One region of the Acuticoccus sp. I52.16.1 genome, then DNA from elsewhere that is predicted to be linked to it. Evidence: predicted binding sites of a transcription regulator. Region 1 holds the regulator's gene; each other region holds the start of a gene.
The links. The regulator PhoB, encoded in region 1, activates phosphate uptake and scavenging genes when phosphate is short. The targets are predictions, from matches to a motif close to TGTCATNNANCTGTCAT.
Positions count from the first base shown of each region.

Region 1 (7,512 bases):
CGCCATCCTCATGCGCCACCGCTTCGAGCGGCGCTGGTAACGACCGTGATTGAAAAAGGAAACGAGCCGATGGCCGTCGCCGAAGTGGACGTGAAAAAGCCGGACCTGAAGCATCCGGAGACGCACAACCGGTTCCAGACCGTCCGGATCCCCGATCCCGAACCGCGCCCGACCAAGATCGAGGCGAAGGACGTCTCGGTGATCTACGGCACCAAGGAAGCCGTGCACGGGATCTCGATCGACATTCCGGCCCAGGCGGTGACGGCGTTCATCGGCCCGTCGGGCTGCGGCAAGTCGACGTTCCTGCGCTGCTTCAACCGCATGAACGACACCATTCCGGGCTGCCGCGTCCTCGGCCAGCTCAACATGGACGGCGAGGACCTCAACGACCACACGCTCGACGTGGTCCTGCTGCGCGCCCGCGTCGGCATGGTGTTCCAGAAGCCGAACCCGTTCCCGAAGTCGATCTTCGAGAACATCGCCTACGGCCCGCGCATCCACGGCCTGGCCCACAAGAAGGCCGACCTCGACGTCATCGTCGAGCGCTCGCTGACCCGTGCCGGCCTCTGGAACGAGGTGAAGGACCGCCTCCAGGAGCCGGGCACCGGCCTCTCGGGCGGACAGCAGCAGCGCCTGTGCATCGCCCGTGCCGTCGCGGTCGAGCCGGAAGTGATCCTGATGGACGAGCCGTGCTCGGCGCTCGACCCGATCGCGACGCAGACGGTCGAGGGGCTCATCAAGGAGCTGCGGCAGAACTACACGATCATCATCGTGACGCACTCGATGAGCCAGGCGCAACGCGTCTCGGACCGGACGGCCTACTTCCACCTCGGCGATCTCGTCGAGGAGGGGCCGACCAAGGAAATCTTCGAGAACCCGCAGGAGCCGCGGACGCGCGATTATATTTCGGGCGTGTTCGGTTAGGATACGCGGGACGAGTCTTGAGTGGGGGGCAGCGCGTTGGTGCTGACACGTGATCGGGACCGCGAGCTTGTCAGTCTCGCGGCCGAGGTCGCCGAAATGGGCGGTCTCGCGGAGCAGTTGGTGATGGACAGCGTCACCGCGTTGACGCGCATCGACAGTCAGCGCGCGCGTTCGGTGATCGAGGCCGATCAGCGTCTCGACGCCATGCAGCGCAGCGTCGAGAACCATGCGGTGGACCTGATCGCGGCGCACCGCCCGGCCGGCAAGCCGCTGCGCGAGCTGGTCGCGGCGATGCGCATCTCCTCCGACCTCGAGCGCGTCGGCGACCTCGCCAAGAACAACGCCAAACGGGTGATGGCGATCGAGGGGCGGGCCTACCCGCCGCGCGTCGCGCTGGGGGTCGAGCACATGTCCGACATCGCGCTCGAGCAACTGAAGGCGGTGCTCGACGCGTTCACCTCGCAGGACCTGTCCGCCGCTCTCGACGTGCGCAGCCGGGACGACGAGATCGACGCCATCTACACCTCGATCTTCCGCGAGCTGCTGACCTACATGATGGAAGATCCGCGCAACATCACGTTCTGCACGCACCTGTTGTTCTGTGCCAAGAACATCGAGCGGATCGGCGACCACGCCACCAACATCGCCGAAAACATCCACTTCCTGGTGACGGGCGAGCAGCCGGTCGAAGCGCGGGCGAAGGGCGATTCCTCGTCCTACCTCTCCGCCGACTGGGCCGAGCCCAAGAACGGTAGCGGAGGTCGCTAGATTTGCCGCAGGTGATGATCGTCGAGGACGAGGAGCCGCTGACCCTCGTCCTGCGCTACAACCTGGAAGCCGAGGGCTATGACGTCGACTGCGCGAGCCGCGGCGACGAGGCCGAGCTGCGCCTCCTGGAGGGGCTGCCGGACCTTCTCATCCTCGACTGGATGCTGCCGGGGCTCTCCGGCATCGAGCTGTGCCGGCGCCTGCGCTCGCGCCCGCAGTCGGAGAACCTTCCGATCATCATGCTGACGGCGCGCGGCGAGGAGACCGAGCGGATCCGCGGCCTCGCCACCGGCGCCGACGACTATGTGGTCAAGCCGTTCTCGACGCCGGAGCTGATGGCCCGCATCCGCGCCATCCTGCGCCGCACCAAGCCGGCCATGGTCTCGTCCCTGCTGCGCGCCGGCGACATCGAGCTCGACCGCACGACCCACCGCGTCCGCCGCTCGACACGCGAGGTCCACCTCGGCCCGACCGAGTTCCGCCTGCTGGAGTTCCTGATGCAGTCGCCCGGCCGCGTGTTCTCGCGCGAGCAGCTCCTCGACGGGGTGTGGGGGCGGGACGTCTACGTCGACGAGCGGACGGTGGACGTGCACATCGGCCGGCTGCGCAAGGCGATCAATCGCGGCAAGGCCAAGGATCCGATCCGCACCGTGCGCGGCGCGGGCTACGCCTTCAACGACCAGTTCCACATCCGCTGAGGGGCCGCGGCGGCGGCCCCGCGCGCCTTCCGGCGCGGCGCGTCAGCTCGACTTCGAGCGGCGGGAGGGGAAGGCCTGCTCGGCGTGGGCGCGGCAGTAGGTGTCGCCCTGCGTGGTGCGCGCGCCGCAGAAGCGGAAGGCGGGGTCGGACGGATCGCCCACCGGCCAGCGGCAGGTCGAGGCGGAGAGGTCCATCAAGGTCATGCCTTCGGTCAACGGCACGATCTCGGCGGTCTGCGGGATCTCTTCGATCTCCGGCTCCTCGACGACCTTCACCGCGACGGCGCCGGCGGCCATCACCCGCGGCGCGGCGGCGGGCTTGGGGGCGACGATGGGAGCACTCCGGGCCCGCGTCGCCCGCGTCTGCGGTGCCTTCACCCGGCCCGAGAGGCCCAGGCGATGGATCTTGCCGATGACGGCGTTGCGGGTCACCCCGCCCAGGGAGCTGGCGATCTGTGACGCGGACATCCCCTCGGCCCACAGCTTTCGCAAAACCTCGATTCGCTCGTCGGTCCAGCTCATCGCCATTCCCTTTGCTCACCGCCGATCCACATGCCGTCCACAGCCGACCAGGACGGTCGGTGGATAGAAGGGAGCCGGGCGATGTCCTGTCTTTACGCCCCGAATCGTAAGAGATTTGGCGATTCGCGGTCTAGAGTCGGCGAGTCCGCCGCGACTCAAACCTTGCTTTTTCCCCAACCATCGGAAAGAAAGCCGGCCTGTCCGCAGTACCTTGCAAGGAGCTGGGGACAACCTTCGCAAAACCGCGAGTTTTACCCATGACGACGAACAGCCTGTTCCCGACCTACAACCGCGCCGACATCGCCTTCGAGAAGGGCGAGGGCGTCTGGCTCGTGGGCACGGACGGGCGACGATATCTCGACATGGGGTCCGGCATCGCCGTGACCAGCGTCGGCCATGCCCACCCGCATCTCGTCGCCGTCCTGCAAGAGGCGGCCACGAAGGTCTGGCACACGTCCAACCTCTACCGGATCCCCGAGCAGGAGCGGCTGGCCGACCGGCTGACCGCGGCGACGTTCGCCGAGCGCGTGTTCTTCTGCAACTCCGGCGCGGAGGCCAACGAGGCCGCCATCAAGACCGCGCGGCGCTATCAATATGTGAGCGGCCACCCCGAGCGGGTGCGCATCGTCACCTTCCAGGGCGCCTTCCACGGCCGCACGCTCGGTGCGCTCGCCGCGACCGGCGTCGCCAAATATATGGAAGGCTTCGGCGAGCCCGCCCCCGGCTTCGACAAGGTGCCGCTGGGCGACCTCGATGCGGTGAAGGCCGTGATCGGTCCCGAGACGGCGGCGATCATGGTCGAGCCGGTGCAGGGCGAGGGCGGCGTGCAGCTCGTCGACCGCGAGTTCCTGCGCGCGCTGCGCAAACTGTGCGACGACCACGGCCTGGTGCTGATCTTCGACGAGATCCAGACCGGCGTCGGCCGCTTCGGCACGCTCTTCGCCTACGAGGCGCTCGGCGTGACGCCCGACATCCTGTCGGCGGCCAAGGGCCTGGGCGGCGGGTTCCCGATCGGCGCCTGCCTCGCCACCGCGGCGGTCGGTGACGCGATGACGCCCGGCACGCACGGCACCACCTTCGGCGGCACGCCGCTCGCCTGCGCCGTCTCCAACGCGGTGCTGGACGTGGTGCTCGCCGACGGCTTCCTCGACGAGGTCAAGCGCAAGGGCGCGTTCCTGATGCAGTCGCTGGCGGGCGTCGTCGATTCCCACCCGAGCGTGTTCGAGACCGTCCGCGGCGAGGGACTGATGGTCGGCGTCAAATGCCGCGCGCCGGCGGGCGACGTGGCGCTCGCCGCGCGCGATGCCGGGCTCCTGGTGGTGCCGGCCGGTGACAATGTGGTGCGCTTCCTCCCCGGCCTCGTGGCCACGGAAGAGGACCTGCGCGAGGCGGCCCGGCGGCTCGACGCCGCGGGCGAGGCCGTCGAGAAGGCGAAGAAGGATACCGCGGTCGTATGACGCCCAAGCATTTTCTGGATATCGCGTCTCAGTCTCCCGAGGCGCTGCGGGCGATTTTGGACGAAGGCCACCGGGTCAAGGCCGAGGGCCGCATCCGCACCGACCGCCTGCGCGGGAAGACGCTCGCGATGCTGTTCGAGCGGCCGTCCACCCGGACGCGCTTCTCGTTCGACCTCGCGATGCGCGAGCTGGGCGGCGACACCATCGTCGCCTCCGGCAGCGAGATGCAGCTCGGCCGCGGCGAGTCGCTGGCCGACACGGCGACCGTGCTGTCGCGCTACGTCTCGGCGGTGATGATCCGCATGCTGGACCACGGCGGGCTGACGACGTTTGCCGAGTCGGCGCAGGTGCCGGTGATCAACGGCCTGACGCGCCGCTCGCACCCGTGCCAGATCATCGCCGACCTCATCACCATGGAGGAGCGCATCGGCGCGCTCGACGGGCGCGTGCTGGCCTGGGTCGGTGATGGCAACAACGTTCTGGCGACGCTGATGGAGGCCGCGCCCAAGCTCGGCTTCGTCATCAAGGTCGCGACGCCGCCGGAGTTCGCCCCGCGCCAACCGCTGGTGGACACCGCACGCCGCCTGGGCGCCACGATCGAGGTCGGCACGGACCCGCACGTCGCCGTCCGCGGCGCGGACGTGGTGGTGACCGACTCGTGGGCCTCCATGGGCGACGAGGACGAGGAGGAGCGGCGCCACGTCTTCCGCCCCTACCAGGTGAACGAGGCGCTGATGGAGGAGGCCGGTCCGTCCGCGATCTTCATGCACTGCCTGCCCGCCCACCGCGGCGAGGAGGTCACCAACGCGGTGATGGACGGCCCGCAGTCGGTGGTGTTCGACGAGGCCGAGAACCGCGTCCACGCGCAGAAGGCGATCCTCGCCTACGTGTTCGACCGCCTCGGCTGACGGGGCGCGGAGGGCGCCTGTGCGCCCTCCCTCCGCCGGTCTCGGGCGGCGATGCGCATTGTCGTGAACCGGGCACGCCGCCGTGCGTTTCCGGGGAATGGACGGGCTCTATCATACCCTCGCGACAGAGTTCGGCCGGCTTCCCGGGCCGGGCGGCGTCGTCGTCCTGCTGCGCGTTCTGGGCGCGGCGTTGCTGTGCGGGCTCATCGGGCTGGAACGCGAGCTGAGCGACCATGCCGCGGGGCTGCGCACGAACATGCTGGTGGGCGTCGCCTCGGCGGTGTTCGCCGTCATCGGCCTCAGTTTGATCGACCAGCTCGAGGGTGACACCATCCGCATCGACCCGATCCGCCTGATCGAGGCGGTGACGTCCGGCGTCGCCTTCCTGGCGGCCGGCCTCATCGTCCTGTCGCGCGGGCAGGTGCGCGGGCTCACCACCGGGGCCACCGTATGGCTCTCGGGCGCGGTGGGCCTGGCGGTCGGGATCGGCCAGTGGATGCTGGCGCTGCTGGGGGCGCTCGTCGGGCTGGCCGTATTGATCGGCCTCGCCAGACTGGAATGCAGGCTCGGCATCTCCGGCAAGAAGGCGATCGAGGAACCCGCCGAATAGGATCCGCGCCGCCCGGCTCCGGCTCCGGCTCCGGCTCCGGCTCCACGGCGCTCGAGTGGCGAGCGACGTGCGGGTGCCTATATAGGGGGCCTGCCCTGACGCAGACGTTGTTCGCGCGCCGCGCCCCATGGGGCCCGGCGTCAGCCTACTCGCGCTCAAGAATAAGGTTCCGCTCGTGACCGCCACTGCCGACGATTGTGTCCTTCCGTTCTCCGTCGAGGCGCTCGACGTTCGCGGCCGCGTCGCACGGCTCGGGTCCTCGCTCGACCAGATCCTGCGACGCCACGATTATCCGCCCGCCGTCTCGCGCCTGCTGGGCGAGGCGGTGATCCTCAACGTGCTCTTCGCCACCGCGCTGAAGATGGAGGGCCGCGTCGTCCTGCAGATCCAGTCGGACGGACCGGTGTCGCTCCTGGTGACCGACTTCACGACCCCCGAAGGCCTCCGCGGATATGCCCGCTTCGATGCCGAGGCGGTGGCCGAGCTGGGTGACAGCCCGGCCCTGCGCGACATCGTCGGCGAAGGCACGATGGCGCTCACCATCGACCCGAAGGACACCGTGCGCCGCTATCAGGGCATCGTCGAGATGACGGGCGACAGCCTGGAGGAGGTGGCGCACCGCTACTTCTCCCAGTCCGAGCAGATCCCGACCATGGTGCGCCTCGCCGTCGCCGAGACGATGGAGCGCCGCCCCGGCGAGGAGCCGCGGCGCATCTGGCGAGGCGGCGGTGTCACCGTGCAGTTCCTGCCCGACGCGTCCGAGCGCATCGTCGTGCGCGACATCGACCCCGGCGACGCGCCGGAGGACGCCGCGCAGGACCAGCGCGATCAGGACGACGCCTGGGTGGAGGCCGCCGCCCGCACCCAGAGCGCGCAGGACCACGAGCTGGTCGACCCGGAGATTTCCGCCGAGCGCCTCTTGCTGCGCCTGTTCAACGAGCGGGACGTGAGGGTTTTCGATCCGTTCAGCCTGAGTGCAGACTGTCACTGCTCAACTGACAAGATCCAAACGATGCTCGGTCAGTTCAGCGCGGACGATCGAGCTTCCATGGTGGAAGACGGCGCGATCAAGGTGACATGCGAGTTCTGCAACACAGAGTACGTCCTCGACCCGGACACGCTACAGGAGCGTGGCACGGCGCACTGACGCGGACCGGCGCGGTCCGCCGGCGCGGGGGGCCGCGATGAGGGCGCTCGGCCGCATCGCGCGCCTGCTGGCGCAGGCGATCCTGCCGGCGGTGGTGCTGATCGTCGCCTGGTCCTGGACCGAGGGACTGGTCAACGGCGGGGCCGGCGGCCCGCCCGAGCGGCGCGAGGCGGTCGAAACCGTCTACGCCGTCACCGCGCGGGACGTCGAGATCGGCACCAACCGTGCCACCTTGCGCGCGTTCGGCGAGGTGGTGGCGCTGGAGAGTGCCGAGCTGCGCATCGCCTCGCCCGGCCGCGTCGTCGAGGTGCGCGAGGATCTCGCCGCCGGCGTCGTCGTCGAGGAGGGCGAGACGCTGGTGCGGATCGACCCGTTCGCCTACCTCGGCGCGCTGCGCGAGGCGCGGGCGCAGCTGAAGGAGGCCGAGGCGGCGGCGCGCGAGGCCGAAAGCCGCATCGCCATGGGCGCCAGCGACCTG
Region 1 covers NZ_CP094828.1:2,831,210-2,838,721, forward strand. The annotation lists gene pstA (phosphate ABC transporter permease PstA) at 1-40, shown strand, start outside; gene pstB (phosphate ABC transporter ATP-binding protein PstB) at 70-924, shown strand; gene phoU (phosphate signaling complex protein PhoU) at 961-1,692, shown strand; gene phoB (phosphate regulon transcriptional regulator PhoB) at 1,707-2,390, shown strand; gene MRB58_RS12825 (GcrA family cell cycle regulator) at 2,433-2,912, opposite strand; gene MRB58_RS12830 (aspartate aminotransferase family protein) at 3,170-4,369, shown strand; gene argF (ornithine carbamoyltransferase) at 4,366-5,277, shown strand; gene MRB58_RS12840 (MgtC/SapB family protein) at 5,360-5,887, shown strand; gene MRB58_RS12845 (Hsp33 family molecular chaperone) at 6,063-7,034, shown strand; gene MRB58_RS12850 (efflux RND transporter periplasmic adaptor subunit) at 7,072-7,512, shown strand, end outside.

Region 2 (7,512 bases), 1.7 Mb from region 1:
GCGCCCAGTCCATGGGTTCGGGCTTCGTCATCTCGGCGGATGGCTACGTCGTCACCAACAACCACGTCATCAAGGATGCCGAGGCGGTGGTGGTGAACTTCGCCGACGGCACGGTGCTCGACGCCGAGATCGTCGGCCGCGACCCCAAGACCGACATCGCGCTCCTCAAGGTGGAGCCCGAAACGCCGCTCAATCCGCTCGACTTTGCCTCCACCGAGAACCTGCGCGTGGGCGACTGGGTGATGGCGATCGGCAACCCGTTCGGCCTGGGCGGGACGGTGACCATCGGCATCGTCTCGGCGCGCAACCGCAATCTGCGCTCCGGCCCCTACGACAACTTCATCCAGACGGACGCGGCCATCAACCAGGGCAACTCCGGCGGGCCGCTGTTCAACATGGGCGGCGACGTGGTGGGCATCAACACGGCCATCATCTCGCGCTCCGGCGGCTCGGTGGGCATCGGCTTCGCGATCCCGGCGGAGATCGCCACCGCGGTGATCGACCAGCTGCGCCAATATGGCGAGACGCGGCGCGGCTGGCTCGGCGTGCGCCTGCAGAAGATCACGCCGGAACTCGCCACGAGCCTCGGCCTCGACAAGCCGCGCGGCGCGTTCGTCGCGGGGGTGACGGCCGGCGGCCCGGCCGAGACGTCCGGCCTGCAGACCGGCGACGTGGTGCTGAGCTACGACGGCCACCCCATCGCCGAGATGCGCGAGCTGCCACTCCTGGTGGCGCAGACCGAGATCGACAGCTCGGTCGACGTCGGCGTGCTGCGCGAGGGCGAGGAGATCACCGTGGCGGTGACGATCGGCCTGCTGGAAGAGGACCAGGCCCGCGCCGAGCCGGAGCTGGCGACGACGCCCGAGGCCGAGGCTGAAGAGCCGGCGACCGAGGCGCCGACCGCCGTCGACCCGGCGTCCGAGGCCAAGATGACCCTGCTGGGCATGGGCCTGTCGCCCCTGACCGACGAGCTGCGCCAGACCTACGACATCGCCGCCGAGGTCGCCGGGGTGATCGTCGTCGACATCGAGGCGGGGAGCCTCGCGGCCGAGAAGCGGATCTCGGCGGGCGACGTGATCATCGAGGTCGGCCAAAAGCCTGTCACCACGCCGCAGGAGGTGGCCGACCAGGTCGAGGCGCTGAAAGAGCGGAACCGCAACACCGCGCTCCTGACGCTGTCCAGCGCCAACGGAGCGCTGCGCTTCACGGCGCTGCGTATCGAACAGTAACGGCCGCGCGGCGGCGGCGAGGGGGAAGCATGGCGACGAGACACGGAGCGGCCCCGGCGATGCTGGCCGCGATCCTGGCGCTCCCGGCGGTGACGCCGGCCGCGGCGCAGTCCGCGGGGCGCTATCAGCTCGAGCGCTCCGGCGCCAACGTCCTGCGGCTCGACCGGGACACCGGCGAGATCGCCTCCTGCCGTGACGACGGGACGGCCTGGCAATGCAAGACGCTGGTCGAGGCCGACCCCGCCGACGGCACGTCCGCCGAGATGGCGGCCGAAAACCGGCGCCTCGCGGAGCGCGTCGCGGTGCTGGAGCGGCGCCTCGGCCGGATCATCGCGATCGCCGACGGCCGCGACGACGCCGCCGCGACCATCGCCGACGCCGAGCAGCCCGCCTTCGACGCGGCCAAGGTCCGGCGCGACATCGACGAAGCGGCCGAGATCACGGTCTACGCGGTCAACCGGTTCCGCGGCCTCGTCGAAGCGTTGACGGCTGAGGAGCGTTGATCCACGTCGAGACCCTGGGGGAGGCGCCGGTCGAGCGTATGGTGCGCGGCCGGGTGGACGTTGCCACCGACGGCCCCGGCATGACGGACGTGACCGCCGCGCTCTCCACCTTCGTGCGCGACAATGCACTGCGCGACGGCGTGCTGACCGCGTTCGTCGTCCACACCACCGCCTCGCTCACCGTCCAGGAGAACGCCGACCCGGACGTGCAGTCCGACCTCCTCGCCGCGCTGGGCCGGCTGGCCCCGCGCGGCGCCCGCTATGCGCATAGCGTGGAGGGAGCGGACGACATGCCCGGGCACATCAAGGCCATGCTGAGCGACACCTCTATCTCTGTCGCGGTGGCGGACGGGCGTCTGCAACTGGGGACCTGGCAGGCGCTCTATCTCATCGAGCACCGCGACCGCCGGCACACCCGCACGATCACACTCGATTTCATCGGCCGGTAATCAACGTAAAATTTAGACGCGATGATATTCAAGGTTGCTATTCGTGGCAATCCGTTGCTAGCGTCCTCGAAGTCCGGTTCGTGGGTTGAGAGGTCCGTGCCGATGCTGAGGCAAAGCCCACCCTTCCACCAGGGTGATCACGGTGATCCGGGAGGCGGTTCGGGAGAGCCGTACGACCTGGCGGACGTGGCTGCCGAGATCGATAGCGAGCTTCAGGCGGCCATCGAGTACAAGATCGCGACCAGCGGCCTCGCCGGGGTGGCGACGGTGCTGCAACTCCTCAACGAGGCCGTGCGCCGCCACGTCTGACACGCCCGGCCGCCCCGCCGCGCCAGATCCACCGCGCCAGCCACCGCCGCGCCAGCCCGCACCGCGCCGCGCCCATCGCGCTCGCCCCCGCCGCGCCGCCCCATCGCGCTCGCACGACCGCTCCCGCCCTCGTCGACATCGACCGCCAGCCGTGGCCGGCCACCGGCTGCTCGAACGCCGCCGGCTGACCCATCGCCCCCACGCCACGCATTCGGGGCGCCGGTCACGGCCGGTGCCGAACCCGTCCGACGCCCGGCGCCGATGTCGTCACGCGGCCTGAATCATAGCCTCTCGCGCTGCGTCCATTGCCTGTGCGGGGCGCCGTCGATGCCCTTCGGGCGCCCCGGTTCGGGCGGCGGCGGGGCGAGGGGGCCCGGCGTCGGACGAAGCAGCCGCGGTCTCAGGTGTCTCGGCTGTCATCCAACCGTCACCAGACCGGCACATATCCGTTAACTCCGGCGGATATGGGAGCACCTGAAACACGAGGTGCCCATGGCGAGTGTCCGCGTTGCGCAGCTATCGAAGACGTTCGGCGGCCAGAAGGCCCTGAACCGCATCTCCCTGTCCGTGGAGTCGGGCGAGATGGTGGCGCTGATCGGGGCATCGGGCTCCGGCAAGTCGACCCTCATCCGCCACATTGCCGGCCTCGTGCGCGGCGACAGCGGTGACGGCGAGATCGCGATCGGCGAGCGCGTCATGCAGCAGCGGGGCCGCCTCGCCGCGGACGCGAAGGCGATCCGCCGCGGCGTCGGCGTCGTCTTCCAGCAGTTCAACCTGGTGAACCGTCTCGCGGTGATGACCAACGTGCTGGTCGGCCTGCTGGGGCAGATGCCGCAGTGGCGCGGCACGCTCGGCCTCTTCACCAGGGACGAGAAGTCGACCGCGCTCGCCGCGCTGGACCGGGTCGGGATCGCCCACACCGCTGGCCGCCGTGCCTCAACCCTGTCCGGCGGGCAGCAGCAGCGCGCGGCGATCGCCCGCGCCCTGGTGCAGAAGGCGAGCGTCATCCTCGCCGACGAGCCGATCGCCTCGTTGGACCCGGCTTCGGCGAAGACGGTGATGGAGGCCCTCGCCACCATCAATCGCGACGAGGGGATCACGATCCTCGTCTCGCTCCATCAGGTCGAATATGCGCGTCGCTACTGCCCGCGCACCATCGCCCTGCGGGACGGTGAGATCGCCTTCGACGGCCCGTCGACGGCGTTGACCCCGGCCTTTCTCAAAGAGCTTTACGGCGAGGCGTCCGACGAGCTGGTGCTGCCCGATGCACCGCTGCGGATGGACACCTCTCGCGAAGGGATCATCCACGGCCCGACCCTGGCCACGGCCTGATCCACAAAATCGACATCACGAGGAGAAGCACGATGAACATCGTCAAGACGCTGGGCGCGGCCGCCCTGTCGCTCGCGCTGGCGGCGCCGGCCGTGGCGCAAGAGGTGAGCGAGATCAACTTCGGCATCATCTCCACCGAGTCGCAGCAGAATCTGCGCACCCAGTGGGAGCCGTTCCTGGAAGACATGGAGTCGGCCATCGGCATGCCGGTCAACGCGTTCTTCGCGTCCGACTATGCCGGCGTCATCGAGGGCATGCGCTTCGACAAGGTGCAGGTCGCCTGGTTCGGCAACAAGTCGGCCATGGAAGCGGTGGACCGTTCGGACGGCGAGATCTTCGTGCAGACCGTCGATTCGTCCGGCAACCCCGGCTACTGGTCGCTGATCCTCGCGCCGAAGGATTCCGAGCTGAACTCGCTCGACGACCTCCTGAAGTGCGACGGCTCGCTGAACTTCGGCCTCGGTGACCCGAACTCCACGTCCGGCTTCCTGGTGCCGACCACCTTCGTGTTCGCCGCCAACGGCGTCGACCCGAAGGAGTGCTTCAAGAACGTGACGAACGCCAACCACGAGACCAACGCCATGGCGGTCGCCAACGGCCAGGTCGACGCGGCGGCGAACAACACCGAGAACCTCGCCCGCATCGAGGCCAACAACCCGGCCGCCTTCGACAAGATCAAGATCATCTGGAAGTCGCCGCTGATCCCGGCCGATCCGATCGTGTGGCGCAAGGACCTGCCGGCCGACGTGAAGGAGAAGATCAAGACCTTCTTCGTGACCTACGGCACCGACGAGACCGCCGGCGACAAGGCCGCCGAGCTTGAAATCCTCGAGGGCCTCGCCTGGGCGCCGTTCCGCGAGTCCACCAACGACCAGCTGCTGCCGATCCGCGTGATGGAGATCGCCAAGGAGCAGGCCAAGGTCCAGTCCGACGACAAGCTGTCGGACGAGGAGAAGGCCGCGAAGGTCGAAGAGCTCGAGGCGCAGAAGAAAGAGTTCCAGGCGCAGATCGACGCCAACGACACGCAGGGCTGATCGCCCCGCTGTCCCTGCGGCAACGACCGGCGGCGGGCTTCGGCTCGCCGTCTTTTTTGTGAGGTTGAGATGAGCCAGACGGTCACCAACGGGACGGGTCCCTCCAGCCTGCCGCCGCGCAAGCTGGAGCTGCGGCGCGACTGGTCGCGCACGCTGTTCAACGCGGCGGTGTGGATCGTACTGATCGCGCTGCTGGCGTGGAGTTGGTACCCGTCGGAAATGGACCGGTGGACCTTCCTGTTCACCGACTTCGACAATATGCGCCAGTACGCGGCCGAGTTCACCGAGCCCGATTTCTCCGAGTGGCGCTACTACGTGCGCGAGATGGTCGTGACGGTACAGATCGCGGTCTGGGGCACGGCGCTGGCGGTGGTGTTCTCGGTGCCGTTCGGCATCCTGTCGTCACACAACATGGTGCCTTGGTACATCTGGCAGCCGGTGCGCCGGCTGATGGACGCCTTCCGCGCCATCCACGAGATCGTCTGGGCTGTGCTCTTCGTCGTCGCCGTCGGGCTCGGGCCGTTCGCGGGTGTGATGGCGCTGTTCATTCACACCACGGGCATCCTCGCCAAGCTGTTCTCGGAGGCGGTCGAGGCGATCGACCCGCGGCCGGTGGAGGGGATCCGCGCCACCGGCGCGACGCGCGTGCAGGAGGTGGTGTTCGGCGTCATCCCGCAGGTGCTGCCGCTGTGGATGAGCTACACGCTCTACCGCTACGAATCGAACGTGCGCTCGGCGACGGTGCTGGGCGTGATCGGCGCCGGCGGCATCGGCCAGATCCTGTTCGAATCGATTCGCGGCTTCTACTACGCGCAGTCCGCGGCGATCATCATCGTCGTCGTCCTGACCGTGTCGCTGACGGACATCCTGTCCCAGCAGCTGCGCCGGATGGTGACCTAGAGCCGCTGGCGTTCCGTCGATCTCGATCGAGCGAAAGGCAGAGTAGGTCGAAGAGCGGGGTGGGGCGAAGGGCGGGGTGGGTTGAAGGGCGCGAGCCCGCGGCCCATCATCGGGCGACACAAGACGCCGGCCGCGAGACCGGCCAGCCTTCGGAGGACCCCCCATGCCGCTCTACGAACTCAACGGCGTTCGCCCGACCCTTCCTGCGTCCGGTTCGGTGTGGATCGCGCCGGGCGCGCATGTGATGGGCGACGTGGTGCTCGGCGAGCGGACCGGCGTGTGGTTCGGCGCCGTGCTGCGTGGCGACAACACGACCATCACCATCGGCGAAGGCACCAATATCCAGGACCACGTGATGGTGCATGTGGATCCGGGCTACCCGGCGACTCTCGGCAAGGGGTGCACGGTGGGGCACCGGGCGATCATCCACGGTTGCACGATCGGCGACAATACGCTGATCGGGATGGGGGCGATCGTCCTCAACGGCGCCAGGATCGGCAACAACTGCATCATCGGCGCCGGCGCGCTGATCACCGAGGGCAAGGAGATCCCGGACGGCAGCCTCGTCGTCGGCACGCCCGGCAAGGTGATTCGCCAGCTCGATGACGCGGCGGCCGAGCAGCTCAAGCGCCAGGCGCTGAGTTATGTCGGCAACGCCGAGAAATTCATGACCGGCCTGCGCGAAATCGAGATGCAGGCCGCCAACCGCACGGCCGCCTGACGCGGCCGCGTGATGAAGCCGCCTGACGCGGCCGCGTGATGAAGCCGCCTGACGCGGCCGCCGGGTCTCAGTGCGTGGTCCAGACCGGCTCGTCGGCGGCGGCCTCGGTGAGGCGCAGGTGCAGTGTGCGGTCCGGCACGGTGCCGTTGACCAGCGACTGGTAGAGCCCGGTATTGGCCGGCGCGCGGCCATATTCGGCGAACGCGTCCGGGTTGAGGTCGTCCGGGCCGAGGCCGAGCTTGGCGGCGATCGCCTCGGCGAAGGCCTCCGGATGCTCCCCGAAGCCGATGGTGACGGGGAGGGCGGCGAGGTCGGCGACGATGCGGTCGATCTCGGTGCCGACGCCGGCTTTGCGCAGCGAGCGCATCATCGCCTCGGTCGATTCCATCACCGGCAGGATACGCTCGTCGATCGCCTCGCGCAGGTTGAACGTGTGCGGCAGCCAGTGGAGCTGGTGGCGCGCCTGCCGCTCCCAGGCGTTCCAGGTGTTGAGCATCCGCAGCACCGGATCGCCGGCGACGGTGGCATACCCGGTGACACCTTTCATCTTCAGCGCGTCGTCGAGCGTGAACCGGCCGCCGACGAGATCATATTTTTCCGGCGCGTCCGGCGCCTTGAGGTCCTTCATCGTGGCGTTCCGGCCCAGCCAGCCGACGCGATTGGCGCTCAAAGCCTTGGTAAATGCCTGGAACGCCCCGCGTCCTGCGGAGAAGGGAATCTCGATGAAGACGATCACGTGCGGTCCTTCGCTCGGGTCTCAGACTGGCCTGAGGTCATCCTCAGGTGCAAACACCGCCGATGCTTGTTGACTTTGGCGTCTCAGGCTCGCATATCGGCGCGCACGGGGCCGTAGCTCAGTTGGGAGAGCGCTGCAATCGCACTGCAGAGGTCAGGGGTTCGAATCCCCTCGGCTCCACCACTGAATGTGGCTCGATCGTGATCCCCGCACACTTCGTCTTCCCGGCACCGCTCCCGCGGCGTAGCGCCGGCTGACGCCATCCCTCGCCGCATCGCTGCGAATCGAGGCCGATTCGT
Region 2 covers NZ_CP094828.1:4,507,601-4,515,112, forward strand. The annotation lists gene MRB58_RS20300 (Do family serine endopeptidase) at 1-1,229, shown strand, start outside; gene MRB58_RS20305 (hypothetical protein) at 1,259-1,732, shown strand; gene MRB58_RS20310 (secondary thiamine-phosphate synthase enzyme YjbQ) at 1,729-2,181, shown strand; gene MRB58_RS20315 (hypothetical protein) at 2,284-2,490, shown strand; gene phnC (phosphonate ABC transporter ATP-binding protein) at 2,983-3,822, shown strand; gene phnD (phosphonate ABC transporter substrate-binding protein) at 3,855-4,856, shown strand; gene phnE (phosphonate ABC transporter, permease protein PhnE) at 4,926-5,756, shown strand; gene MRB58_RS20335 (gamma carbonic anhydrase family protein) at 5,920-6,477, shown strand; gene MRB58_RS20340 (hypothetical protein) at 6,545-7,213, opposite strand; tRNA gene MRB58_RS20345 (tRNA-Ala) at 7,321-7,396, shown strand.
Region 2: phnC (phosphonate ABC transporter ATP-binding protein) is a predicted target of PhoB. The motif match lies at 2,905-2,921, and genes of this name have one in related genera.

Region 3 (7,512 bases), 860 kb from region 1:
TCGATCACCTTGTTCTCGTCGATCCTGGTGCTGGCGGGGACGCTGGCTGCGAGCCACCGAAGCCGGATCTACGATGCCGTGATCCTCAAGACGCTGGGCGCACGGCGGCGGACGCTGCTGCTGGCCTACGGGCTCGAATATGTGCTTCTGGGCGCGGCGGCGGCGGTGTTCTCGGTCGTCGCCGGCTCGCTCGCGGGCTGGTTCATCGTGGCCGACCTCATGGAGATCGACTTCGTCTTCATGCCCGGCGCGGCGCTGGCGGCCGTCTTGCTGGCGATCGTGGTGACGGTCGGCCTCGGCCTCCTGGGCACGTGGCGGGCGCTGGGCGAGCGGCCCGCCACCGTGCTGCGCACCCTGTAGCGCGCCGGCCGGGGGAGGTTGGGAGCGCCGTGGGCTGCGCTCCCGGCGCTCAGTCGGCGAGGTGCGGGACCGACCAGAAGAAGGTCTCGCCCGAGGAATCGTCCACGCCGTCGTTGTCGGTGACGAGGTAGCCGGTGCCGTCGGCACCGATCGCGAGGCCCTCCACCTTGTCGACGATGTAGCCGTGGAAGGCTGCCATGTCGGGCAGGAGGTCACGCACGAGGGTCTTGTCGACCTCCGGCAGCTCGCCTTCCAGGGACGCCGGCTTCAGCGCGGCGAGCGGCACCGAGTAGATGCGCTTCACCTCGGCGGCCGAGCCGATCTGGTTGTCGCGCTCCAGGATGTAGGCGAGGTCGCCGTGGACGGCGATGTCGGAGAGGCCCATCCAGCCGGTCTCGGCGTCGTCGAGCGGGTAGTGGACGCCGCCCCATGCGCCGGTCGCCGGCGTATAGGCGACGAGCTTGACCATGCCCTTCGGGTCGTCGCCCCACTCGCGCTGGATCGTCACCCACAGCGTGCCGTCGACCATCGCGACACCCTCGGCGCCGAAGCGCTTCTCGCCTTCGAGGAGCACCGGCGGGAACGGCACCGCCGCGACGATGGCGCCGCCGGCGTCCACGTGGAGGAGCTGGTGCGGCACGTCCTTGTCGGTGTTGCCCTCGGAGGCGAGCCAGAAGCCGCCCTCGCCGTCGAGCGTGATGCCCTCGAGGTCGAGCTTCTCGGCCGGCGCGCCGTCGCGGGTGACGGGGAGCGCGTCGGTGATGATCGCGGGGGTCTGCGTCGCGTCGATGGTGAAGATCGTCGGCTGCGTGGCGTAGAAGGAATCGTTCACCGCGTAGAGCGTGCCCGGCGCGTCCGGGTCGGTGGCGAGGCCGGAGAGGGCGCCCCAGCCGATCGGCGGCGTCGCCTCGGCGTCCGACATGATCGTCGGGTAGGTCGGCGCGGCGTCCTCGAGGCGGTAGATCATGACGTGCGAGCGCGCGCCGCCGTCCTCGCCGAGGTCCGCCTCGTTGGCCGTGACGAGAAGGCCGCGGGCCGGGATCGCCACCGCGCCCTCCGGCGCGATGCCCGAGGGGAGCAGGCCGACGAGGGTCGGCGTGTCGGCCGAAAGGTCGAACACCGCGACCGCCGAGCCGCGCTCGGAGAGGGCGAAGAGGTAGGCCGTCTCGTCGAACACGGCGAACGCGAGGCCCTCCGGCTCGCCGCCTTTGTTCTCGGAGCGCTTCTCCGGGTAGTGGCCGGTGCGGGCGAGCGCATACTCGATCTCGGTGCCCGAATCCCAGACGACGTTGCCCTCGCGGTCGAAGATGGAGACCGTGCGGCTGCCCCCCTCGTAGTCGCCCTCGTTGGCGACGGCGATGTGGTTCTCGTCGATCCACACCACCGCGTCCGGCTCGCGCTTGGCGCTGATCGACCCGGTGAAGGAAAGCGCGCCCTCTTCGGCGACGTCCACCCCGTCGAGCCTGACCGACCCGGCGGAGAAGTGCGACAGGATCGTCCCGTCGGCGCCGACGATGACGATGTGGTTGTTCTCCTGAAGCGTCACCGCGATGTCGCCGGCGGCGTTGATGGAGACGAACTCCGGTTCCGGGTCCTCCGGCGCGATCTCCGCGAGGCCGGTCATGTCGACCGTCTTCAGTCCGGCACAGTCGGGCCCCGCGTTGGCGAGCGGAACGATGACGAGACTGCCGGCGGGCATCTGCGGGATGACGCCGTCATCGAGGTCCTCGTCGCGCTCGTTCTCGATGGCGACGGCGAGGAAGCGGCCGTCCGGCGCGACGGCGATGGAATCGGGCTGCCCGCCGAGAGCGCAGGACGCGGTGACCTCCTTGGTGGCGAGGTCGATCACCTTGAGGAGGCCGGACGGGGCCGTGTAGCTCTCTGACGTGTTGACCGCGGCAATCGCCTTGCCGCCGACGACCGCGACCGACGTCGGCTCGCCGCCGAGGTCGACCGAGCCGCCCGGCGCCGGGTTCGCGGGGTCGGTGATGTCGACGATGCCGAGGGCGCCGAGGGGGCTGTCGGAATAGACCACCGTCATCCCGTCGGCGGTGGCGGCGATGATCTCGGCCGAGGTCTCGGTCGCCGGGTCGGCGCCCTCGGGCAGGTTCAGCGGCACCTCGAAGGCGGCGATGCGATTGAACGCCTCCGCCTGCGCCTGACCCGCCACGGCGCACAACAGCGCCGCAGTCACAAGAGACGTCGTCTTCATCGCGATCCCCTTATTTCGTCTGCGCGACGTGTTAGGGCCGATTGGTGATACGTTTATGACGGTCCTGTGTCGTCACGCGAAACGACCGGGCGCGGCCCGCTCAGCGTTGGCATTGCGGGCAGAAGAAGGTGGAGCGGCCGCCCTGGACGATGCGCGCCACCGTGCCGTCGCAGGCGGGGCGCGGGCAGGGGTCCTCCTCGCGCCCGTAGACGGCGAACGTGTGCTGGAAGCGCCCCAGCGAGCCGTCCGCCGCCACATAGTCCCGCAGCGACGAGCCGCCGGCGGCGATCGCCTCCTCGATGACGGTGACGATCGCCGCCGTCAGGCGCACCAGCGCCGCGCCCGGCCGCCCGTCCTGGCGGACCAGCGTTCCCGCCAGCCTGCGCGGCGACAGCTTCGCGCGCCACAGCGCCTCGCAGACGTAGATGTTGCCGAGGCCGGCGATCACCCGCTGGTCCAGCAGCGCGGCCTTCAGCGGCGTCTTCTTGCCCGCCAGCGCCTTGGCGAGGCTCCCGGCGGTGACGCCCCCCGCCACCGGCTCGGCCCCGAGGTGGGCGAAGTAGGGGTGCTGGTCGAGGAGGGCGGTGTCGGCCAGCGTCATGAAGCCGAAACGGCGCGGGTCGTTGTAGATGATCGTCGCCCCGTCGAGTTCGAGCGTCACGTGATCGTGCGCGGCGATCTTGCCCTTGGGGTAGACGAATTGCCCCGGCGGCAGCAGCCCCTCCACACGGAAGGCGCCCGACATGCCGAGATGGGCGATCAGGGTCGTCCCGTCGTCGAGCCCGGCGAGCAGGTACTTGGCCCGCCGGCCCAGCCGCTCGACGCGCCGACCGGTGAGCCGTGCCGCGAAGCCGGGCGGAAAGGGGAAGCGCAGATCCGCCCGCGCCAGGCGGACCGCCTCGATCCGCCGGCCCTCCATCACCGGCGCCAGACCGCGGCGAACCGTCTCCACCTCGGGAAGCTCAGGCATTCGTTGCACCTTTCCATGGCCCCGCGGGGCCGAGGCCGCTATGTGTTCCGCCGACTGATTGGAAAGGCGACCCACATGGAAACGTCCTTCGGCTTCCGCACCGTCCCGGTCGAGGAGAAGCAGGGACTCGTCAACCGCGTATTCGACACCGTCGCAAGCCGCTACGACGTGATGAACGACGCGATGTCGGGCGGGCTCCACAGGGTGTGGAAAGACGCCATGGTCTCCTGGCTCGGCGCGCCCCGCCGTCCGGCCCGGCCGTTCAACGTGGTCGACGTCGCCGGCGGTACGGGCGACATCGCCTTCCGTATCGCCCGCGGGATCGAGCAGAACGGCGCCATCACCGTGTGCGACATCAACACCGAGATGCTGATCGAGGGCACCAAGCGCGACGCCAAGCGCATCCGGCCGACGACGCCGTGCCGCTTCGTCACCGCCAATGCCGAGGAGATGCCGCTGCCGACCGGCTCGCAGGACGTCTACACCATCGCCTTCGGCATCCGGAACGTGACGCGCCGGCAGAAGGCGCTGGACGAGGCGTTCCGGGTTCTGAAGCGTGGCGGGCGCTTCATGTGCCTGGAGTTCAGCCATGTCGACATTCCGGTGATGGACAAGATCTACGATCGCTACTCCTTCGCCATGATCCCCCGCATGGGCCAGCTCATCGCCGGCGACGGCGAGCCCTACCGCTATCTCGTGGAATCGATCCGCACCTTCCCCAATCCGGGGCGCTTCGCGGCGGAGATCGAGAAGGCGGGCTTCTCGCAGGTGCAGGTGCGCAAGTTCACCGGCGGCGTCGCGGCGATCCACTCGGCGTTCAAGATCTGATGGCACTGCTGCCCTACTGGCGCTTCCTGAGGGCCGGCTTCGTCCTGGCGCGCGAGGGCGTGTTCGCCATCGTGCCGCTGGACGACGCGCCCGCCTCGGCGAAGTTCGCCATCCGGCTGATCCGCATCATCGAGCGCCCGTCCGCCCGCCGGCGCGACATGGCCGCCCGCCTCAGCCAGGCGTTCGACCGGCTGGGGCCGTCCTACATCAAGCTGGGCCAGTTCCTCGCCACCCGCGCCGACGTCGTCGGCGAGGAGGTCGCCGGCGAGCTGGCGCTCCTGCAGGATCAGGTGCCGCCGGTGCCCGACGAAGCGGCGCGTGCCGCGATCGAGTCCGGCCTCGGCGCGCCGATCGACACCATCTTCTCCGAGTTCGGCGAGTGCATCGCCGCGGCGTCGATCGCCCAGGTCTACCGCGCCAAGCTGACGGACGTGCGGGGCGAGCGCGAGGTGGCGGTGAAGGTGCTGCGGCCGGGCGTGGCGCGCCGCTTCGAGAAGGACCTCGAGGCCTACTATACCGCCGCCCGCTTCGTGGAGCGCTTCATGCCGAGCGCGCGGCGGCTGCGGCCCGTCGCCGTCGTCGACACGCTGGCCGCCTCCGTCCGGTTCGAGATGGACCTGCGCCTGGAAGCGGCCGCCATGTCCGAGATGGCGGAGAACATCGTCGAGGACGAGCTCTTCCGCGTGCCGCGCGTCGAGTGGGCCCGCACCGCCCGCACCGTGCTGACGATGGAGTGGATCGACGGCATCAAGCTGTCGCGCGTCGGCGAGTTGCGCGAGGCGGGACACGACCTGCCGGACCTCGGCCGCAACGTGTTGCAGACCTTCCTGCGCCACGCCGTGCGCGACGGCTTCTTTCACGCCGACATGCACCAGGGGAACCTCTTCGCCGAGGCGGACGGGACGCTCGTCGCGGTCGACCTCGGCATCACCGGCCGCCTCACACGCGAGGAGCGGGGCTTCCTGGCCGAGATCCTCTACGGCTTCATCGAGCGGGACTATCACCGCGTCGCCGAGGTTCACTTCCGCGCCGGCTACGTGCCGATGACGCAGGACGTCGACCTCTTCGCCCAGGCCCTGCGCGCGGTGGGCGAGCCGATCCGCGACGCCACCGCCGCCGAGCTTTCGATGAGCCGCCTGCTGGCCCAGCTCTTCGAGACGACCGAACTCTTCCAGATGACCACCCAGCCGCAGCTCATCATGCTGCAGAAGACGATGGTGGTGGTCGAAGGTGTCGCCCGCTCGCTCGACCCGCAACTCAACATCTGGCACACCGCCGAGCCCGTCGTGCGCGACTGGATGGTCGCCGAGCTGGGGCCGGGCGCCACGGTGCGCAAGGCGCAGGATTCGTTCTCGGCGATCACCCGCGCGGCGCTCGCCGCCCCCCAGCTCGCCGAGCGGATGGAGCGTCTGTCGAAGGACTTCGAGGTGGCGCTGGAGAAGGGCCTGCCGATCTCCGATCGCTCCATCGAAGAGCTGGGCCGTTACGCCTTCGCCCGCTCCTTCGTGCGCGTCGGTGCCCTGTGGCTCGGCGCCGTCAGCCTCGCGGTGCTGGCCTGGAACTCGTTCTGACCGCGCCGCGCCGCGTCGGCCGGGCGCGCGCCGTGGTGCGACGCGCGCCCGTGCCTTCGAGGGTGTGGTAGGCGTCAGCCCAGCGTCGGCATCGAGAACTGGGCGTCGGCGCGCATGCCGGTGGGCCAGCGCATCGTCGTCGTCTTGATGCGGGTGTAGAACCGCACACCCTCCATGCCGTGCATCGCATGGTCGCCGAAGATGGAGTCCTTCCAGCCGCCGAACGAGTGGAAGGCCATCGGCACCGGGATCGGCACGTTGATGCCCACCATGCCGACCTCGATGTCCTGCGCGAACGACCGCGCCACGTCGCCGTCGCGCGTGAACACCGCCGTCCCGTTGGCGAAGTGGTGGCCGTGGATGAGGTCGACCGCGTCCTGATACGAATTGCGCCGCACCACGGAGAGGACCGGGCCGAAGATCTCCTCCTGCCAGATCGTCATGTCGGGGGTGACGCCGTCGATCAGCGTCGGGCCGACATAGTAGCCGTTCTCGTAGCCCTGCGGCGGGGTGAAGGTGCGGCCGTCGACGACGATCTTGGCCCCTTCCGCCTCGCCCTTCTCGATGTAGCCGAGGATCTTCTCCTGCGCGGCCTTGGTGACGACCGGGCCCATCTCGGACGTCTTGTCGCTCGCCGGGCCGACCTTCAGCGCCTCGATCTTCGGCACCAGCTTCTCGATCAGCGCGTCGGCCACCTGGTCCGTCACCGGGACCGCGACCGAGACCGCCATGCAGCGCTCGCCGGCGGAGCCGTAGGCCGCGCCCATCAGCGCGCCGACCGCCATGTCGAGGTCGGCGTCGGGCATCACCACCATGTGGTTCTTCGCCCCGCCCAGCGCCTGGCAGCGCTTGCCGTTCGCCGTCGCGGTCTTGTGGATGTAGGAGGCGATCGGCGTCGAGCCGACGAACGAGACGGCCTTCACGTCCGGGCTCTCTAGGATGGCGTCCACCGCCTCCTTGTCACCCTGCACGACGTTGAAGACGCCGGCGGGGAGGCCGGCCTCGGTCAGCCATTCGGCGATCAGGAGCGAGGCGGAGGGGTCGCGTTCGGACGGCTTCAGGATGAAGCAGTTGCCGCAGGCGAGGGCCACCGGGAACATCCACATCGGCACCATCGCCGGGAAGTTGAACGGGGTGATGCCGGCGACGACGCCGAGCGGCTGGCGCACAGAGAACGAGTCGACGCCCGTGCCGACGTTGGCCGAGAAGTCGCCCTGCAGGTGGGTCGGGATGCCGACCGCGAACTCGACCACCTCGAGGCCGCGGGTGACTTCGCCCAGCGCGTCCTCGTGCGTCTTGCCGTGCTCGGCGGAGATCGCCTCGGCGAGCTGGTCGCCGCGGTCCCACAGGATGGACTTGAAGCGGTCGAGGATGCGCGCGCGGCGCAGCGGCGGCGTCGCGGCCCAGGCCGGCCACGCCGCCTTGGCGTCGGCGATCACGGCGCCCACCTCGGCCGTCGAGGCGAGCGCCACCGTCTTCTCGCTCTCGCCCGTGGCGGGGTTCCAGACCGGCTGGCTGCGGCCCGAGGTGCCGGCGACGCGGCTGCCGCCGATATAGTGTGCGATCTCGCT
Region 3 covers NZ_CP094828.1:3,689,124-3,696,635, forward strand. The annotation lists gene MRB58_RS16655 (ABC transporter permease) at 1-360, shown strand, start outside; gene MRB58_RS16660 (esterase-like activity of phytase family protein) at 410-2,572, opposite strand; gene mutM (bifunctional DNA-formamidopyrimidine glycosylase/DNA-(apurinic or apyrimidinic site) lyase) at 2,673-3,542, opposite strand; gene ubiE (bifunctional demethylmenaquinone methyltransferase/2-methoxy-6-polyprenyl-1,4-benzoquinol methylase UbiE) at 3,558-4,370, shown strand; gene ubiB (2-polyprenylphenol 6-hydroxylase) at 4,370-5,941, shown strand; gene MRB58_RS16680 (CoA-acylating methylmalonate-semialdehyde dehydrogenase) at 6,016-7,512, opposite strand, start outside.
Region 3: MRB58_RS16660 (esterase-like activity of phytase family protein) is a predicted target of PhoB. The motif match lies at 2,617-2,633, and genes of this name have one in related genera.

Region 4 (7,512 bases), 780 kb from region 1:
TCATCGGCCCGGCTCGGACGCGGCGTGGAGCTGGGCATGCCGCAGCTCGGCGTGGCGACGGGCGAAGTCGGCCGCGAGGTCGGTGAGGGTGACGTGGGCGAAGCGCTCCAGGAGCAGCGCGACGCGGATGGCAAGCCGCCGTGCTCCGGCGGGCTCCGACGGGCAGCGGCGCGTGCCAAGGTTGGCCCGAAAGATGTAAGGTGAGCGGGTCACTGGAGGGTCCGATGAGCGAAGATGCGCTGCCGCGTTCCGCCGAGGGTCGGCTGATGCCCGACGCGCCCGTCCACCTCGCCGAGACGCCCGGCGTCGTCCACCGCTCCATCCGCCACGACTCGGGCGAGAAGCACGTCACCGGCCGCGCCATCTATGCCGACGACATTCCCGAGCCGGCCGCCCTCCTGCATGTCCACATCGCCTACGCCACCTTCGCCTGCGGCTCGCTGATGGCCGACATCGCCCCGGTGCGCACAGCGCCCGGCGTCGTCGCCGTACTGACGGGGGAGGACGTGCCGGGCGAGAACAACGTCGGCCCGGTGAAGCACGACGAGATCATGTTGGCGCTCGTCGGCGGGCGGGCGGAGGTGATGGTCGAGGGGCAGGCGCTGTTCGCCGTGGTCGCCACCTCGCGCCGTGCCGCACGGGCGGCGGCGAGGCTCGCGGTGATCGACGCGGCGCCGCGGCCGGCGATCGTCACGATCGAGGATGCCGTCGCCGCCGGAGCCGACAAGGTGGACGACAGCTACCGCATGGCCCGTGGCGACGCGGCGGCGGCGATCGCATCCGCGCCGCGCCGGGCTGCCGGACGCATGGTCATCGGCGGGCAGGAGCACTTCGCGCTGGAGAGTCAGATCGCGGTCGCGACGCCGGGCGAGGACGACGACATGCACGTCGTCTCCTCCAACCAGCATCCCTCGGAGTGCCAGGAGGTGGTCGCGCGCGTGCTGGGCACTCCCAACAACGCGGTGACGGTGGAGGTGCGGCGCCTGGGCGGCGGGTTCGGCGGCAAGGAAACGCAGGGGAACCTGTGCGCCGCGGTGGCGGCGCTCGCGGCCCGCCACACCGGGCGCCCCGCCAAGGTGCGGCTCGACCGGGACGACGACTTCGTCATGACCGGCAAGCGGCACGACTTCATCATCGAATACGAGGTCGGCTTCGACGAGGCGGGCAAGCTGCTGGGCGTCGCGTTCGTGCAGCACGCGCGATGCGGCTGGTCGCTCGACCTCAGCCGCGCGATCTGCGACCGGGCGATGTTCCACGCCGACAACGCCTATTGGATCCCCGCGCTCGACGTCGTGTCCCACCGCTGGCGCACCAACACCGTCTCCAACACGGCCTATCGCGGGTTCGGCGGGCCCCAGGGAATGGTCGGCATCGAGCGCGTGATCGAGCATGTCGCCGCAGAGCTCGACATGGACCCGCTGGCGGTGCGCCGGGCCAACCTCTACCGCGCCTCAGCGCCCGCGGCCGAGCGCACGACCCACTACGGCATGGAGGTGGAGGACGCCGTCGCCGCGCCGATCATCGACGACCTCGTCGCGCGCTCGCAATACGAGCGGCGGCGGGCGGAGATCGCGGCCTGGAACGAAGCGTCGCCGGTGCTGAAACGGGGTATCGCGCTGACGCCGGTGAAGTTCGGCATCTCGTTCACGACGACCTTCCTCAACCAGGCCGGCGCGCTGGTGCATGTCTACAAGGACGGCTCCGTGATGATCAATCACGGCGGCATCGAGATGGGTCAGGGGGTGTACATCAAGGTCGCGCAGGTGGCGGCGGACGCGTTCGGCGTGCCGCTGTCGGACGTGAAGATCACCGCCACCCGGACCGACAAGGTGCCCAACACCTCCGCCACCGCCGCCTCCTCCGGCGCGGACATGAACGCGATGGCCGCGCTCGACGCCTGCGAGCGGATCAAGGCGCGGCTGGTAGCGTTCGCGGCCGAGCGCGCGGGGGCGGAGCCGGGCCCCGCGCGGTTCGAGGGCGGGACGGTGGCGGTCGCCGGGGAGCGGCTGGCGTTCGGCGAGCTGGTGCGCGACGCCTACATGGCGCGGGTCTCGCTCTCGGCGAGCGGGCACTACGCGACGCCGAAGATCCACTGGGACCGCGAGAAGGCGACCGGCCGCCCCTTCTACTACTTCGCCTACGGCGCCGCCGTCACCGAAGCCGCGATCGACACGCTGACCGGCGAGACGCGCCTCCTGCGGGCCGACATTCTGCACGACTGCGGCCGTTCGCTGAACCCGGCGGTGGACCTCGGCCAGATCGAAGGCGGCTATGTCCAGGGCTGCGGCTGGCTTCTGACTGAGGAGCTGGTCTGGTCGGCGGACGGGCGCCTGCTGACGCACGCCCCATCGACCTACAAGATCCCCTGCGCCTCCGACCGGCCGATCGACCTCCGGGCCGAGATCTGGGCGCCGGGGGAGAACCGCGAGCTGACCGTCCGCCGCTCCAAGGCGGTCGGCGAGCCGCCGTTCATGCTGGCGATCTCCGCGCACCAGGCCGTCGCCGCCGCTGTCGCCGCGGCCGCCGGCGGCTGGCGCCCGCTCGACGCTCCGGCGACGCCGGAGTGCGTGCTGATGGCGCTCGCGCGCTGAGAGAACGCCGGCGCGGGCGGAACCGTCCGGCGACGAAAAACGCCGGATCGGGGTCGGACCGATCCGGCGGCATGCGCACGGCCCGGGCGGTGCGCAGACGAGATATCCGGGCCGGCCGACGCGCCCGCTGAGGCGCGCCGGTGGCGTGCCGGCCCGGCGACCGCGGCCTTATTCGGCCGCGAGCAGCTCCGGCACCGCGAGGAGCAGGAACTCGTTGGCGGCCGGCGCGTCGAGCCGGCGGCCCGACGAGAACGGCAGGTTGTTGTCGTTGGCGACGATGATGTGCGTGTCGTCGACCTTCATGACGTCCTCGATCGTGAAGAACGGCATCGTGTACTTGCCGGTGAGGTCACGCGCGGCGGCGGTCTCGAGGCGGGCGATGCCGTCCGGATCGGCGATGTCCATCAGATCGATGTGGCCGATGCGGCGGACCGTGCCGTCCTCGTGGACGTCGGACATGTCGACCAGGACGACGCGCTTGACCATCGCCGGGGCGGGGAAGCAGTCGGCGGTCGGCTCGCCCTCGCACTTCAGCGACGGGTCACCCTCGCCGTTGTCACGCTCGATCACCAGGGCGCGGGTCTCGTCGATGAAGTTGAAATCGCCGATCGCGGTGGCCCCTTCGGCGAGCGGGAACTTCACCACGTCGCCGGTCCACTCTCTGGTCTTCGGATCGAACGCCATCACCGTGAGCGCGTTCTCGCCCGAGCCCAGCAGCGGCTTCTCCAGCATCGCCCACAGGAGGCCGGTGCCCGGCTGCAACGCCATGCCCTCGTAACCGCCGGAGCGGGCCGACTGGTAGTCCTTGCCCTCTTCGGCCGGGATCCGCAGCGCCGGATGGTCCGGGCTCCGGATCTCCTCGCCGTTCAGCATGGTCGGGTAGACGCCCTTCACCACACCGTCGAGGCCGGCCTCGATGAGGTAGGGGCCGAACTCCTCGCCGATCCACAGCGTCCCGTCGACGAGCTGGATCGACTCGAGGTCGAAGTCGGCGCCGGTGAGGTAGCGCTCGGCGGTGCCCTCATAGGCGATGCGGAACGGCACGACCTTGTCTGGGTCCTTCAGGAAGATCGTCTCGCGGGCGACGTCGCCGGTCTCCCAGTCGGGGTTGATCTTGTGGAAGAAGAGCAGCGCGTCGGGCGAGTTGAGCTTCGAGCCGAAGCCGTTGTCCGTCAGCGCGATGATCGAGCCGTCCTCCGCGCGCTCCATCGCGAAGCCGGAGAAGCCCTGCACCGGCTGCCCCTCGAACGGGAAGGAGAGGCCGGTGCCGCGCTTGCCGTGCAGGCCGCCGGTATCGCCCTCGACCGTGCCAGGCGCGTCGACGCGGGCGCTGCCGGCGGCGAATTTGCCGGAGACCTGCGCGTCGGCCGGGGCGTCGGCGGGCGCGGGGATGATGGTGTTGGCCTCCAGCACCGCATGACCGGCGAGGGTCGCGGGGAAGGTCTTGCCGACGACGTCGTCGGCCTGCGCGAGAACGGGCGCGGTGAGAAGCGCGACGAGCGCAACGGACAGGCGGAGCATAACAACCTCGTGATCGTTGACTGGTCAGGCACCTACGCCGGCGACAAGACGAGGCGATGAAGGGTTTTTGACGTTTCGCTGACGCGCCGTTTGGGGTTCGCCCGTGTTCGGACGGCGCGCAATGCCGCCGGAGCCCGCGACCGCGGGGCGGACGAAGGCCCGGCATGGCGGCATTCGTCGCGGCGAGAGGCCATCCCCCTGATTCTTCTACCCTGCGGCGTGAGGCATAACGAAATCCTGTTGAGATATAGGCGCGGACGTCATAGGGTCCGCGTCAAAGAACGGCCGAAGCCGTCCATCCCAGGGAGGAACGGAAATAATGATTATCCGCACTATTCTTGCGGCGTCCGCCGCTGCGATCGCGTTCGCGCCGATGACCGCGTCGGCCCAGACGATGCTGAAATTCGCGCACGTCTACGAATCGAGCGAGCCGTACCACACGTGCGCCGTGGCGGCGTCCGACAAGCTCCTCGCCGCGACCGACGATCGCTACGGCATCGAGGTCTTCCCCGCGTCCTCGCTGGGCAAGGAAGTCGACATCAACGAGGGCCTCGGCCTCGGCACGGTCGACATCATCTATACCGGCCAGCTCTTCGCCGGTCGCGCGTATGGGCCGATCGCCATCGGCGGCGCCCCGTTCATGTTCCGCGACTACGAGCATTGGGATCACTTCCGAAACTCGGACCTCTTCAAGGAGCTGAGCCAGGGCTACGAGGACGCGACCGGCAACCACATCGTGTCGCTGACCTATTACGGCGCCCGCCACGTCACCTCGAACAAGCCGATCCTCAAGCCCGAAGACATGAAGGGCCTCAAGATCCGCGTGCCGAACGCGCCGCTCTACATGATGTTCCCCCGCGCGACCGGCGCCAATCCGACGCCGATCGCCTTCGCCGAGGTCTACCTGGCGCTGCAGCAGGGCACGGTGGACGCGCAGGAGAACCCGCTGCCGACCATCCAGGCCAAGAAGTTCTACGAGGTGCAGGACGACATCAACCTCACCGGCCACATCACCGACGCGCTCCTGACCATCGTCGGCGGGCCGACGTGGAACCAGCTGTCCGACGAGGACAAAGCGGCGCTCTCCACCGTGCTGGAGGAGACGGCCGACTGCGCCACCCAGCAGATCATCGACAAGGAGAACGAGCTGGCGGCCTGGTTCAAGGAGCAGGGCGTGACCGTGAACGAGGTCGACCGCGGCCCGTTCATCGAGGCGACGAAGGCCATGCATAACGGCGACATGGCCACCTGGGATCAGGAGACCTACGACCGCCTTCAGGCGATCAAGTAGGCTCGATGGCTCCGGCGCAGCCTCCCCTGCCCTGGCTCGGCGGCTGCGCCTGCCACGCGGTGCGCTATCTCGTGACCGGTCCGCCGGTCGCGATCTACGCGTGCCACTGCCGGGACTGCCAGCGCAGCACCGGCTCGGCCTACGTGCTGGTGCTGCGCGTCCCCGTCGCCGCCTTCTCGGTCGACTGGGACTCGCTGACGGCGATCGAGCGGGTCGGCGATTCGGGCGGGCGCATGCTGTGCCACTTCTGCGCCGAGTGCGGCACGCGCATCGTCAACACCCGCACCGACCGTGACGTGGTGAACCTGCGCGCCGGCACGCTGGACGACCCCTCCTTCGTCGAGCCCAGCGCCCACATCTGGACGTCGCGGGCACTGCCCGGCGTCGTCATCCCACCGGCGGCCTACGCCCACCCCGAGCAGCCCGACGACCCCGACGCATTGACCCGAGCGTTTCGCGAAGTACCCGCATGAGCGACGACAACACGGCGCCCTCCGCCCCCTTCCCGGCCGACGACGAGCCGATCGACCTCTCCGACATCCAGTGGGACGATGCGCCCGTGCTGGTCGTCTTCTGGGGGCTGGCGTTCGTCGTCTTCCTGCAGTTCTTTACGCGCTACGTGCTGAACAATTCGCTCGGCTGGACCGAGGAGATCGCGCGCTTCCTCCTGATCGCCGTCACCTTCATCGGGGCGATCATGGCGGTGCGCAAAGGGAGCCACATCGCGGTGGAGATCCTCTACCGCTGGTTTCCGCGCCCGCTGCGCCGCGTGCTTCAGACTTTGGTCGACGTGACCGCCGTCCTCTTCTACGGCGCGCTGACCTGGCTCACCTACCAGCTCGCCGGCCGCACCTTCCAGATGATGGTGTCGATCGACGTGCCCAAGTCGTGGCTCTACTACGGCATCATGGTCTGCTTCGCGCTGATGACGATGTACGCGGTCATCGTCGCGGTGCGCCACGTCCGGACCGGCACCAGCCGGCTGATCGACCCGCACCTGCACGAGGCCACCCCGTCGATGGAATGACCCCGGCGGCACCGATGCCCTCCGCAGGCGCCCGGTGCGGCCCTCCGAAAGGCTCCGAACCGGCGCAGGCGCCCCGCCTCGCGACACTCACACCGCCCCTCGTCACCACCACTCGCGAGGGGCACGGACACCAGGCCCATTTGCGCGCGGCGCCCTGCCCGGCGGCCGCAGCGTAAGAAAGGACACGCGTGGATCTCGTCCTTCTGTTCGGCGTCCTCTTCGGCGCCATCGCGCTCGGATTTCCCGTCGCCATCGCGCTGGCGGGGTCGTCGGCGATCTTCATCATGGTCACCGGGCAGGTGCCCGAGATGGTCGTCGCCCACCGCATGATCAACGGCGTGGACTCGTTCCCGCTGCTGGCGGTGCCGTTCTTCATCCTCGCCGGCAACCTCATGAACACCGCCGGCATCACCGAGCGCATCTTCGACTTCGCCAAGGCCCTCGTCGGCTGGATGCGCGGCGGCCTCGGCCATGTGAACATCGGCGCCTCGGTGATCTTCGCCGGCATGTCGGGTGCGGCGGTGGCCGACGCGGGCGGCCTCGGCGCCATCGAGATCAAGGCGATGCGCGACGCGGGTTATGATCCCGGTTTCTCCGTCGGCGTCACGGCGGCGTCGTCGACGATCGGGCCGATCATCCCGCCGTCGCTGCCGATGGTGATCTACGGCGTGGTCGCCGGCGCCTCCATCGGCCAGCTCTTCGCCGCGGGGTTCATTCCGGGCCTGGTGATGGCCGTGTCGCTGATGGTGATGGTGTTCTTCTACGCCCGCATCCGGAACTATCCGCGCGATGCGCGCTTCTCTATCCGCCGGTTGGGTTCCTCGTACCGGCGAGCCTTCCTCTCGCTGCTGACGCCGATCATCATCGTCGGCGGCATCCTCACCGGCGCCTTCACGCCGACCGAGGCCGCCATCGCCGCCTGCGTGTGGGCGCTGTTCCTGGGGCTCATCGTCTACCGCACGCTCACCTGGCGCCGCTTCCTGCGCGTCTCGTACGACACGATCGAGACGACTGCCGTCGTCCTCTTCATCGTCGCCGCCGCGTCGATCTTCGCCTGGGTGCTGACCTCCAATCGCGTGCCG
Region 4 covers NZ_CP094828.1:2,048,968-2,056,479, forward strand. The annotation lists gene MRB58_RS09165 (hypothetical protein) at 1-213, opposite strand; gene xdhB (xanthine dehydrogenase molybdopterin binding subunit) at 267-2,591, shown strand; gene MRB58_RS09175 (esterase-like activity of phytase family protein) at 2,760-4,112, opposite strand; gene MRB58_RS09180 (sialic acid TRAP transporter substrate-binding protein SiaP) at 4,432-5,403, shown strand; gene MRB58_RS09185 (GFA family protein) at 5,409-5,876, shown strand; gene MRB58_RS09190 (TRAP transporter small permease) at 5,873-6,430, shown strand; gene MRB58_RS09195 (TRAP transporter large permease) at 6,619-7,512, shown strand, end outside.
Region 4: MRB58_RS09175 (esterase-like activity of phytase family protein) is a predicted target of PhoB. The motif match lies at 4,169-4,185, and genes of this name have one in related genera.